Regions from separate parts of the Blautia sp. MSK.18.38 genome, predicted to be linked through region 4. Evidence: riboswitches for the same ligand, from Rfam matches in the RefSeq annotation. Region 4 holds a riboswitch; each other region holds the start of a gene.
The links. A riboswitch is a leader RNA that binds a small molecule or an ion and turns the genes downstream of it on or off. The one in region 4 is predicted to bind cobalamin.
Positions count from the first base shown of each region.

Region 1: it holds a riboswitch for cobalamin, as region 4 does, so the genes downstream of both, nikB (nickel ABC transporter permease) here and NE638_RS11015 (sirohydrochlorin cobaltochelatase) in region 4, are expected to answer to the same signal.
Region 2: it holds a riboswitch for cobalamin, as region 4 does, so the genes downstream of both, NE638_RS13275 (ABC transporter permease) here and NE638_RS11015 (sirohydrochlorin cobaltochelatase) in region 4, are expected to answer to the same signal.
Region 3: it holds a riboswitch for cobalamin, as region 4 does, so the genes downstream of both, NE638_RS03995 (ABC transporter substrate-binding protein) here and NE638_RS11015 (sirohydrochlorin cobaltochelatase) in region 4, are expected to answer to the same signal.

Region 1 covers NZ_JANFYP010000015.1:59,331-62,522, forward strand. Annotated here, with positions in the region: gene nikC (nickel transporter permease) at 23-853, opposite strand; gene nikB (nickel ABC transporter permease) at 854-1,792, opposite strand; cobalamin riboswitch at 1,977-2,165, opposite strand; gene NE638_RS10690 (M14 family metallopeptidase) at 2,451-3,192, opposite strand, start outside.
Region 2 covers NZ_JANFYP010000022.1:7,795-10,986, reverse strand. Annotated here, with positions in the region: gene NE638_RS13285 (ABC transporter ATP-binding protein) at 1-67, opposite strand, end outside; gene nikC (nickel transporter permease) at 48-911, opposite strand; gene NE638_RS13275 (ABC transporter permease) at 927-1,856, opposite strand; cobalamin riboswitch at 1,993-2,166, opposite strand; gene NE638_RS13270 (MATE family efflux transporter) at 2,314-3,192, opposite strand, start outside.
Region 3 covers NZ_JANFYP010000004.1:65,948-69,139, forward strand. Annotated here, with positions in the region: gene NE638_RS03990 (FecCD family ABC transporter permease) at 1-9, opposite strand, end outside; gene NE638_RS03995 (ABC transporter substrate-binding protein) at 24-1,118, opposite strand; cobalamin riboswitch at 1,222-1,517, opposite strand; gene pcrA (DNA helicase PcrA) at 1,616-3,192, opposite strand, start outside.
Region 4 covers NZ_JANFYP010000016.1:24,527-27,718, reverse strand. Annotated here, with positions in the region: gene NE638_RS11020 (NAD(P)/FAD-dependent oxidoreductase) at 1-932, shown strand, start outside; cobalamin riboswitch at 1,252-1,426, shown strand; gene NE638_RS11015 (sirohydrochlorin cobaltochelatase) at 1,589-2,881, shown strand; gene NE638_RS11010 (hypothetical protein) at 3,003-3,192, shown strand, end outside.

The DNA.
Region 1 (3,192 bases), on a different contig from region 4:
GTTGGTTTGTTACAGAGTTGTTTTATTGATCCTGACGCGGATCCAGTACATCACGGATGCTGTCTCCAAGCATGTTGAAAACAACAACACAGATCACGATAGCGATACCAGGGTAGATCATAAGCCATGGCGCCTTTGCCATGTAGGTTCTTCCTTCATTCAGCATCAGTCCCCACTCCGGTGTCGGCGCAGTTGCACCAAATCCCAGGAATGAAAGGGAAGCCAGCTCCAGCATCATAGTTCCGATATCTGCTGCCGCAGTTACCACCATCTGGGTTACCATGTTGGGAAGAATGTGTACAAGAAGAATTTTCCAGGTCTTTGTTCCGTTTACTATAGCTGCCTCTATGTAAAGACTCTTCTTGACTTTCAAGACCATACTTCGTGCAAGACGGGCATATTTTGTCCAGCTTACAGCCGCAATGGAGATAACGGCATTGACCAGGTTTGGTCCAAGCATGCCGGCAATGGCAATGGCCAGTACAAGCCCAGGGAAGGAGATCATCATATCTGCGATACGCATGATCACTGCATCCACAACGCCGCCGAAATATCCGGCAATAACTCCTAAAAATGTACCGATGACAAAGATCACCGCAACCAGACATAAGGTCATGATCAGAGAGGTTCTTGTTCCGAAGATAACACGGGAAAGAAGATCTCGTCCAAGCTTATCCGTTCCGAATAGATGAGCGGAGCTTGGCTCCTGCAGTGATTCGGTCATAACTGCATTCAGTGGATCATATGGTGAGAGCTGTGGCGCAAAGATCGCAATTCCGATCACCACGAGACCCAGAATGAAGAAAAGAGTGAACTGTTTATTTTCTTTGAATGTTCGTAATACCTTTTTCAATTATCTATCCTCCTTAAGTCTTGGATCGAGATAAGTATAGGACAGATCCACAAGCAGGTTGATGCACATGTACAGGATCGCGATCCAGAGTACATAGCCCTGTACAAGAGGATAGTCACGACAGGAAATTGCTTTTACTGCCATATTTCCCATTCCAGGCCAGTTGTAAATGATCTCTACAACTGCAGTACCTCCCAGAAGACTTCCAAGGGAAAGTCCCAGCAATGTTACCAGAGGAAGCATTACGTTAGGAAGGACGTGTTTCCAGAGAATAACGCTTTCCTTGATTCCACGCATTCTTGCACCTGTGACATAATCCTGGTGAAGTTCCTCCAGTACTGCACTTCTTACCTGTCTGGTATATTTTGCAGACATGGCAAGTGCAAGAGTCAGCGCCGGGAGGATCATGGATTTAAAATCAGTACTGCCTCCTGCAACATTGATCCAGCGAAGCTGAACACCAAAGATGCTGAGAAGGATCAGGCCCAGCCAGAAGCTTGGAACAGATACTCCCACAAAGGTAATTCCTCTCACAAAATAATCCGGGAATTTGTTCTGATATACAGCGGCCAGGATTCCAAGCGGTATGGAAATAATGACCATCATCAGAAGTGCCAGCAACGACATCCTCAGCGTCGGCCAGAAACAGGATACCAGTTTATCTGTTACCGGCATTTTGAAAGAATAGGACTGTCCCATATCTCCTGTAACAACACCCTTCAGCCAGGAACCATACTGCACGAGAAAGGGCTGATCAAGGCCAAGCTCATGTCTTGTCTGTTCCAGAAGCTCTGGTGTAGGAAGATTACCACACTCTGTCAGCATGATCTCCGCAGGATCACCAGGTGACAGATAGGTCAGTCCAAATGTGAAAAAGCTGATTCCAAATAATACAATGATGATCTGGAGAAATCTTTTTCCTACTTGTTTCTTTGTCACGTTTTACTCCTTTCCTCATTTGATGCGATTTTAACATTGCCGTTTTAATTTAGTTAGATAAAAGAAACTATTGGATTCTTAATATGCAGAATATGCATGGAATTTTAGAAAATTTGCACGAAAAAAGCCCGTGACGAAATACGGGCACACAAAATAAATATGCTTCCTATCTTCCGTAAGAATCATTTTAAAACAATTGCAAGCAGGTCTCCTGACTTAGGATCCTTACCCTCAGGCACCTTCCCGGTCTATTTCTCACGTACTCGACCAGTGGTACTTTGTCTGAGGATTCCCCCTTACAGTGACGGGATCGTACCGGATTTACACCGGTTTCCCTATTAATCCTCTCAGAACTTACAACGGCTGATGTGAAAATCAGCAAATGCTGTTAAATTACTGCAACATTATATGATAAAACTATAGTTTATGTCTATGGAAAAATGTTATATTTTTAGAAAACTCATAAATTTTGTTAAAGATGCTTGAATTGTATATATCCCCCATGGGGGATATGACAATTGGATTTATCTGATCTGCTAAAAAAAACACGGATTTTACCTCGCTGTTTTTACAAATAGAATAGCAAATGGTAAAACCCGGTTTTCTTACTGTTTCAATATGATTTCAGACAGAAGCGTTCTGAAAAGGTTGTTTACTATCAGGTCAGAGTCTCCGTGATCGCTGCATATGCGATCATTGGTCCGTCTTCAATAATGTTCAGACTGGCTGTTTGATAAAGTACGACTCCGTTTTCAGTTGCAATAGATGTGTAAAGTAAATTTCCATAGTAATCTTTCAGTTCACCCAGTTCTTCTCCCTTAAAGAAGTACTCTCCAGGCTTCTTGGATGGATACCAGCATCCGGTATACGGCGCATATTCATAGACTACATTTTCAAGAAGCATCTGACGGTAATGCTTCAGACCATGACATTTCTTTCCCTGGAGATGAAAAACAAGGTGACGGACGTCTCTTTTATCCTGTTCTACTTCCTCCCAGGTCCAGTAGCTGTGTCCGCCTCTTTCGATGAGAATACTTGGAATTCCAAGAGAAGAAGCATAATTGTAGGCGCCACCTGTGGCGGTTGTGGAACGGACCACATATTTTACGCCGATATGCCGTGCCATATGTAATGATTTCTCTGCTGTCTTTTCATCTACAACCCCTACATAATAAACATAGGGATGAAGCTGTTCGAACCCATCTCCGCTATGCAGGTCGATATAATAATCTGCTATGGAAAAAAGCTTTGTCACTATAGCATAGGCAATACGATCTGCAGCTGTTCCCTCAGGATCTCCGGGGAAAACGCGGTTCAGGTTCTTGCCATCCTCATAGACCAGACTCATGGTGCGATGCTCAAAGCCACTGACATTGACCAGTGGAACGATGATCACATTT
Region 2 (3,192 bases), on a different contig from region 4:
CGTGAGATGTCTGAAACTCCACATGTAGTCTTTTTACCCTTAGGACATCATTTTTGGGCTGTTCCATTCTGTATTCCCTCCCCCAGATAATTAAATGCCAGAACAATGATCATGATCAGTATGCCCGGATAAAACATCAGTCTTGGATAAGTCTGGATATAACTTCTACTGTCACTGAGCATGATCCCCCATTCCGGTGTCGGTGCCTGCACACCAAGGCCGATAAAGGAAAAACCGGCAATTGACAGAATGATCGAACCGATTTCCATTGTTGCCAGTGCGATCACAGATGGCAGGATATTTCTCAATACATGCCTAAATATGATCCTTGCGTGGCCGCAGCCGCCGGCTTTTAGTGCGGTCATATAATTTTTATTTTTTTCCTGAAGTGTCAATGCTCGGGCAAGCCTTGCATATTCTGCCCAGGATACGACCGATAAGGACAGAATCAGATGAGCGCCGCTGGCTCCTACGGTTCCTGCAATGGCAAGTGCCACAATAAAGACCGGCATAGCCATAAATACATCAATGATCCTCATAATTATGGAATCGATTTTTCCACCTACATATCCGGCAAACAGTCCGATCGGCACCCCGACACATACAGTAATCAGAAGCACCGTAAAGCTATAGCTCAGTGAATACCGGCTGCCCCAGAGAAGTCTTGATAAAATACATCGTCCCAGCTGATCAGTACCTAAAGGATATGCCGCCGACGGATTCTTTAATTTTATCGAAACATCCACAAGCAGTGGATCATGCGGCGCCAGTACAGGTGCAAAAATAGCTGCCAATGCAAAAATTATGACCACCATCAATCCTATTTTTGTTTTCGGTGACCGGAATACCTGTTTCCAGTACAGATTCTGGATCATGCTTTTTTCTGTTTTCTGCTTTCTTCTGCTTCCCATTCTATGATCTCTCCTTTACTTTAACTGGATTCGCCGGTCAATCGCAGAATAGGCGATATCCACAAGAAAATTTAATACTACAATGCCAACAGCCAGAATAAAGATAAAACATTGCAGCACCGGAGTGTCTTTTGAGATCACGGATTTCAATGCCAGATTTCCGATTCCCTGAATTGAAAAAATACTTTCTATCACAGCTGAGCCACAGAAAAAACCGATCACAATTGATACCAGACGTGTCAGCACAGGAATCAGGATATTTTTCAGACCATGACGCAAAATTACATTTACAGATGACAATCCCTTAGCTCTGCTGGCACGTATGTAATCCTGCTTCAGCACCTGTATCATATTGGTACGGATCAATCTCGTCATAATTCCAAAGAAACTGATATCCATGGCAAATGCCGCAAGAATCGGGATGCCTCCGGCATCTCCTCCGATCACGGAAATCACTTTTAGCTTTACTCCAAATATATAGAGCAGCATCAGACCGATCCAGAAAGACGGCATAGATACACTGAGGGACGACAAAATGCGAATGACTTTATCCAGAACTCTGTTTTCATAAATTGCCGACAAAATTCCAAGAGGGACTGACACGATCATCAACAATAAAAACGAAGTAACTGCCAGTTTAAATGTCTGTGGAAAATATCTTTTTAATTCCTCAAAAGCCGGTTTTCTGGTAGAATATGATTTTCCAAAATCGCCATGAAGTGCCTGATCCAGCCATTTCCCGTATTGTACCAGCACCGGCTGATCCAGTCCTTCCTCATGCCGTACTTCTTCTACCTGCTCCGGTGACGGATGCTCATATTTTTTCTCCGCCAGCACTCTGGCCGCATCACCTGCCGATATAAAACTCAGCATAAAAATAATAAATGTAACCGCCAGCACTACCGGAATCATAAATATAAAACGCTTTGCAATTACTTTTCCCATTTTCATTTCTCCTCATTTTTCATCTGTTTATTCGGTTAAAATAAAAAAAGCTGATATGATCCAGCATCATATCAGCACAAAAAACAAACCTCTACCTCAGGCAGAGCTTATTCCTTCTGTATCCCATCCGAATCAGAATTCTTCTGTCAAAAAGGCAAGTCTCCTGACTCCAGTTCTTCCTACTTACCATCTTCCCGGATCTCTCCAGTGATATTTTGGTTTTCGTCCCTGTCACAGTAGCGGTGGCTGTTCTGGCATTTCACCAGATTCCTTATTAAGTACTTTGTACACCCTTCTGACTATTCAATTTTCATAGTTGCAATGAATAAATATTATAATATCATACTTTTCTTTTTATATAAATAGTTTTTTGTCAAATATAAAATATCTGAACATTTCATAGTGAAACCCGGATATTTTCTGCCTGTATTATTATAAATCTCTTAAGTAAATAACATTATGTATGAACGGTGACTTCTTTATATTTCCGTATAATGATCATATAACTTACGAATAATAAAACAGCTGCGCTGCTCCATGCACAGATCTCTGCATAGTATATTCCATCTTCACCGATCAGTTTTGGCAGCAGCAGCGCAACACTGACACGCATTATAAATTCTGCAATGCCGCTGGCAAGCGGAATCAAAGTATTACCCAGGCCCTGGATAGCGGAACGATACACATACAGCAGATACAGCACCCACAAAAAGACAGCCATAATAAACAAATACTTATATGCTATATCCAATACCTGTCGGGTCTGATCCGGTTCACCGGATACAAACAGGGACAGTACATTACGTCCAAACAGTACCATCATGCCGGAAATGAAAGCCGAAGTGAGCACTGCCATATAAGTGCCGCTGCGCACGCCTTTTCGAATCCTCTGGTATTTTTTTGCACCAAGATTCTGGCCCACATAGGTTGTAATAGCATATCCATATGAAACGGCAGCCATCTCCAAAACCCCATACAGCTTGTTCGATGCCGTAAATCCCGCCACAAACAGAAAACCAAATCCATTGATCACATACTGTACCACAAGTCCTCCCACGGAGATGATCACATTCTGTATCGCAAGAGGAACCGCCAGTTCCAAAAGCCGCAGGCTCATAGAGGGCTGCCTGTAAAAGTCCTTCTTTTCCAGGCGGATATCCGGGATTTTACGTAATACGATCAAACAGTACAAGGCTGAAAATCCCTGTGCGATAACGGTTGCCACTGCTGCTCCGGCAATACCCCAGCCAAAAACCGCCACAAATAACAGATCCAGTCCCACATTGATCACTGCTGCCACTGTCATTGCGATCAACGGAGATCTGCTGTTTCCAAG
Region 3 (3,192 bases), on a different contig from region 4:
TTCTTTCACTGCATTTTCTCCGATCAGTCAAGATTTACGTCCGGATATAATCCCTTTGCAAAAGTTTCGATTCCGTCCTGGGTACGTGTTGCACTTGCATACATCTCACTGAGCATGATCGGGTAAACACGTCCGTTCTTTACTGCGTCAAGGCTCTTCAGGGACTCATCATCCTGGATCACTGCAAGCTGGCTGTTCTTAACAGTTTCCGGATCATCTCCTGCATATGGCATGTAAACCACAAAGATCACGTCAGGGTTGGCTGCGATGATATCCTCTTTTCCAACGGTGGAAGCATCCGGGTTTGCAAGAGTTGCGCCTAACTGTGTTACCATATCTCCGCCAAGGCTCTTTACGCCATAGTTTGTGATGTCATCTCCAAGAGGCTCCAATACCATTACGCTTGGTTTGTCTTTTACATCTGCAGTTGCAGTAAGAGTTTTGTCGATCACTGCTTTTGCATCATCAACGATAGCCTGTGCTTTGTCCTGTACATCGAAGATCTTTCCGATATTTAAGATATCTGTGAATTCATTTTCCAGTGTTCTGTCGCCGTCCGGACGAGTATTGGTGTTGTAGTAGGTGTTGCAGCCTTTGTCGATCCAGTCTGTTACATTTCCCAGATTCTCATCAGAGAAAAGAGAGCTCCAGGATAAGATCATATCCGGCTCCAGCATTGTTACAGTTTCAAGGGATGGGGTAAATTCGTCAAGATAATTTGTTTTTGAGAATGCTTCTTTGAGATCTTCCGGAACTTCATTATCAAGACCTGCGGTAGCTACCAGGTGGTCTTCCAGACCAAGTGCGAGCATAGTCTCAATGCTTCCCTGATATACAGCAAGGACTTTTTCCGGTGCTTTTTCATAAGTGGTTTCGATTTCGTTTCCATCGTAATCATAGGTTGTGATGGTCAGAGGATATTCTGTCTTGGTTGCCTCTGCGGAAGAATCTTCGGTGTCTGCAGACTCTGTACTGTCTTCTGCTGCCGGCTGATTGTCTTCCTTGATGGTCTCGGAGTCTGCTCTCTCTGCGGCATAAACAGCCGGAGCTGCTGATACGGTCATTGCCGCTGCCATTACCATTGCCATGATTCTTGTGGATACATACTTGTTTTTCATTTCATTTCCTCTCTTTTCGCCTGTTTTATCTCCTGTTGCCTATGGGTAACCGAAAAGATGGGGCTTCATAAAATCTGCACGGAACACTTTGTACGGAAGCTCCCACTTACATACTGTCAAGCAGGTTTCCTGACTTACAGACTCAGAAAAAACTCCGCAAAATAAAAACTGATACACCATTCATCTTTTAGCCGATCATGAATGATGTATCAGAATTTTCTCCAGAATCTCTCTGACATCGGGATTTCGCCTTCTCACATGAGTTTCTGCAATGGCATGTGAAATCCCTTCTTCTGTATACAGTGGCCGCAACCGCTCAGGCTTTTTACCCGATTCCCTCTCACAGTATCCGACAGCATATGTGCCGGTGATACTGTCCACTTCACAGCAATTCAATTACGCTGATACTGATTCTAACATACCGGTTTTCCAATTACAACCTTGAGGCCGGATTTTTACATTTTTTTGCAGAAATAGTCTGCCCGGAGAGATCCCTCTCAGATCTTTTTCAGCTTGGCAAAACCGGCGAACATTTTTTTCACGCCGACTTTGTCAAAGTCTACCGTCACTTCGTAGTCTCTGCCGCCGTCTGCGATATTTTTTACGATACCGACTCCGAATTTCACATGACGGACCGTGTCTCCCTCACCATAGTCCAGGCTGTCCGCCTTCTTCACTGTGAAATCTTTTTTCTGCAGGGTGCTCTTTGCCTGGAAATTCATTTTCATCTGGGCATAGGCGCTTTTCGGAGATACGATATCATCTACCCTGGGCTTTTTCTCCTGAATGGTATGTCCAAGATCTACCAGCTCCCGTGGAACCTCCCTTACAAAACGTGACACACGGTTATACTGAGTCTCCCCACGGATCATCCGCTGTTTTGCACAGGTTAAGGTCAGTTCCTTCATGGCACGGGTGATCCCCACATAACAGAGCCTTCGCTCCTCCTCGATATCCGACGGATCACCGGACCAGATGGAAGCATACCCCGGAAAAACACCGTCCTCCATTCCCACGATAAATACATTTGGGAATTCCAGTCCCTTGGCACTGTGAAGGGTCATCAGCAGCACATAATCCTGATCCGGATCAACAGAATCGATATCTGCCACCAGTGCGATCTCCTCCAGAAATGCAGAAAGTGTTGCCGGCTGTCCGGCCTCCTCCATGGCTTCCTGGAAGGATTCTGTCTTGGAGATCAGCTCATCGATATTTTCGATCCTCGCCTGGGCCTCCTCCGTTTTCTCTGCCTCCAGTTCCTTCACATAACCGGTAAGCTCAATGACCTCTTCCAGGGTTTCACGGACTGTATAGGCCTCTGCCTTACTTTTCAGTCCCTGGATAAAGGATACAAAATCATTGATCTTTCCTGCTGCCCTGCCAATGGACGGTACTTCCTCCACCACGCGGAGCGCATCGTAAAAGCTCAGGTTCATCATATCCGCATAGTCCTGGACACGGCCGATGCTGGTGAGTCCGATCCCTCTTTTTGGCACATTTAAGATCCTGCGCACAGCCAGATCATCACTGGCATTGTCAAGGGTCTTCAGATAGCTTAACAGATCCTTGATCTCTTTGCGGGCATAAAAGTTCACGCCGCCGACAATCTTATAAGGAACATTTGCCAGGAGAAATTTCTCCTCAAAGAGACGGGACTGGGCATTGGTCCGATAAAGTACTGCACAGTCCTTGTACTGGAATTTCCCGTTGCGGCGCCCCTGGATGATCTCTCCTGCAACATACTCCGCTTCCTCAAATCCGTTGTTGAACTGACGGAAATGTACTTTATCGCCCTCTTCGTTCTCTGTCCAGAGGCGTTTTTCCTTACGCTCTGTGTTGTTGACGATCACCTCATTGGCTGCATTGAGGATGTTCTGGGTAGAACGGTAATTCTGTTCCAGGCGCACCACCTTAGCCTCAGGAAAAACCTTCTCAAAGCCTAAGATATTCCCGATATTTGCTCCACGAAAACGATAGATGGACTGATCATCATCACCAACCACACAGAGATTCTTGTATTTCTCGGCAAGAAGACTTACAAATTTAAACTGGGCAGTATTGGTATCCTGATACT
Region 4 (3,192 bases):
ATGTGGTACTTCAGAACCTCTATGAAAAAATGAAAGACCATGTGGACTTCTATTTTGACGCATCTGTTGACAAAGTAGAAAAAACTGAAGACGGTTATGCAGTTTTTGTAGGAGATGAGCGTTACGAGGGAACTTACTGTATCATCTCCGCAGGACGAAGCGGAAGTAAATGGATGGAGACGGTATGTACAGAGCTTAAGATCCCGACTCTTTCCAACCGTGTGGACATCGGAGTCCGTGTGGAGCTTCCGGCAGAGGTTTTCAGCCGTCTGACAGATGAGCTTTATGAGAGCAAGATCGTTTACAGAACTGAGAAGTTTGAGGATATGGTCCGTACCTTCTGCATGAACCCGCGAGGTGTTGTCGTGAATGAAAATACCAACGGTATCATCACAGTAAACGGTCACAGCTACGAAGATCCGGCAAAGCATACCAACAATACAAACTTTGCCCTTCTGGTATCCAAGCATTTCTCAGAGCCGTTCCATGACAGCAACGGATACGGTGAGAGCATTGCAAGACTTTCCAATATGCTTGGCGGTGGTGTTATGGTACAGCGGTTTGGAGATCTGATCCGCGGAAGACGAAGCACAAAAGCCCGTATTGAGGAAAGTTTCGTAACACCTACACTTTCTGCGACACCGGGAGATTTAAGTCTTGTTATGCCGAAACGTATCCTGGATGGCATCATCGAGATGATCTATGCTCTGGATAAGATCGCACCGGGAACCGCAGATGATGATACTTTGCTTTATGGCGTTGAGGTTAAATTCTACAACATGGAGGTCGAGATCGACGAAAATCTGGAAACCTGCCACAAGGGTCTCTTTGTTATCGGAGACTGTAGCGGCGTGACCCATTCTCTGTCCCATGCATCTGCCAGCGGAATCTACGTAGCCAGATACCTGGAGCAGGAGTATTTTAACAGATAAACTGCAGAGCAGTTTATCTGTTATGAGCAAGTAGCGAAGCGGATTGCGAATATCTGATGTAAGACAGTCCATTTCTGATATCAGGGTGATGACAGAAAGGGGCTGTTTTTTATGCAGGATATGCATGAATATTGGAGAAAGTATTCTGATAATAACTGACAGATACAGGGAGAAAACCGGTTACTGTTCACTGGTAATAATTCGCGAGGTATTTTTTGTGAGTGAAGATCACAGAAAATCGTGAATCGTCTGACATCAATCTTGACAAATTTATGAGTTTGTGGTAAAAGTTAGATAACCAGGTAAAAGAAAATATGTGCAAATGTTATAATGATAAGGTTGCATCCAGTCGGATGTGCAAAAGAGAATCCGGTGAGAATCCGGAACGATACCGTCACTGTGAAAGGGGAGCTGCTTTTATAACCACTGGGAGACCGGGAAGGGAAAGCAGCGTGGAACCAAGTCAGGAGAACTGCCTTATTGTGAGATTCAGGGATTCGCGGTTTACGAATCGGTATTCTCCATAACAATACAGAACTTCTTTTTATGTATTTGTATTGCGCAGAGAATCATGTGTGAGCAGGCGGCCGCAGAGAGCTGCTGCTTTTTTGTACATATCAGTATTCTGGAAATACATGAAAAGAGGACAATGAGAAATGAAAAGAAAAACAATGTTAGCTCTGATGCTCGCAGTTTCCATGACATGCTCTATGGGTGCGGCTACAACAGCAATGGCAGCAGAGGATTCTGCTACAGAAGAGAACGCTGAGGCAGCTGATACCACAGAGGCTTCTGATGCAGATCAGGAAGCAGCAGATAATGTAGCAGCTCTGATCGACAAGATCTATGTACAGGAAAGAAACGACACAACAGATGAGGACTGCAAGGCAGCCAAAGAAGCATGGGATGCTCTGACAGATGCTCAGAAAGAACTGGTAGAGGGTGAGAATGCAGATCCGGATTATTTTGGACGTGACACAGGAGATGCTTCCAAGGACGATCCGCGTAACCAGGATGAGATCGGTGAGAATGAACTTCTTGTTGTAAGCTTTGGTACTTCCTTCAATGACAGCCGTGCAGAGGATGTCAAGGGAATCGAGGATGCTCTTGCAGAAGCTTATCCGGACTGGTCTGTAAGAAGAGCATTTACAGCACAGATCATCATCAACCATGTAGAGGCAAGAGATGATGAAGTGATCGATAACATGCAGCAGGCTCTTGACCGTGCAGTAGAGAATGGTGTTAAGAATCTGGTTGTACAGCCTACCCATCTGATGCATGGTGCTGAGTACGATGAGATGACAGAAGCGATCAATGGCTATAAAGATAAATTCGAGTCTGTAGCTATCGCAGAGCCAATGCTCGGTGAGGTTGGAGACGATGCAACTGTGATCAATGATGACAAGAAAGCCGTTGCTCAGGCAATCACAGATACGGCTTGCAAAGAGGCCGGATTTGACAGCATGGATGCAGCAGCTGAGGCTGGCACAGCATTCGTATTCATGGGACATGGAACATCTCATACAGCTAACGTTACATACGATCAGATGCAGACACAGATGGAAAACCTTGGATTGAAGAACGCATTCATCGGTACTGTAGAGGGTAAGCCGGAAGATACAGCCTGCGACAAGGTTATCGAGAAGGTAAAAGAAGCAGGATACAAGAACGTTGTTCTTCGTCCGCTGATGGTTGTTGCCGGAGACCATGCAAATAACGATATGGCCGGTGATGAGGAGGATTCCTGGAAGAGCCAGTTTGTAGCATCCGGAAACTTCGATAAGGTTGACTGCCAGATCGAGGGTCTTGGAAGAATCGAAGCAGTTGAGAAGCTTTATGTAGAGCATACAAAGGCAGCCATCGATTCTCTGGGAAGCACTGAGGAGTCCGCAGATTCTGATGCAGCAGCAGATACAGAGGCTGATTCTGCTGAGGAGTCCGCAGAATAATAAATATAAAAATATCTGAGTGAGTTCAGATACCTATAAGAAATCAATGTAACTGCCCGGAAAGATCAGGAAGACTGTTTTCCGGGCAGATTGCTGTATCTATGGAAGGGAGAAGATTATCATGAAAAAACGCTATGTAAACTTAATTCTTGCAATGGCAAGTGCATCAGTCCTGGTGCTGGGCTCTGTGCCTGCGATGGCAAAAACAGATGAAACAAAAACAGAGTCCGGTGAGGAAGCAGAAGCTTCCGAAGAAAAGGATACAGATGCAGCCAAAGCAGATACCCTGGAAGATGGCGTTTATACAGCAG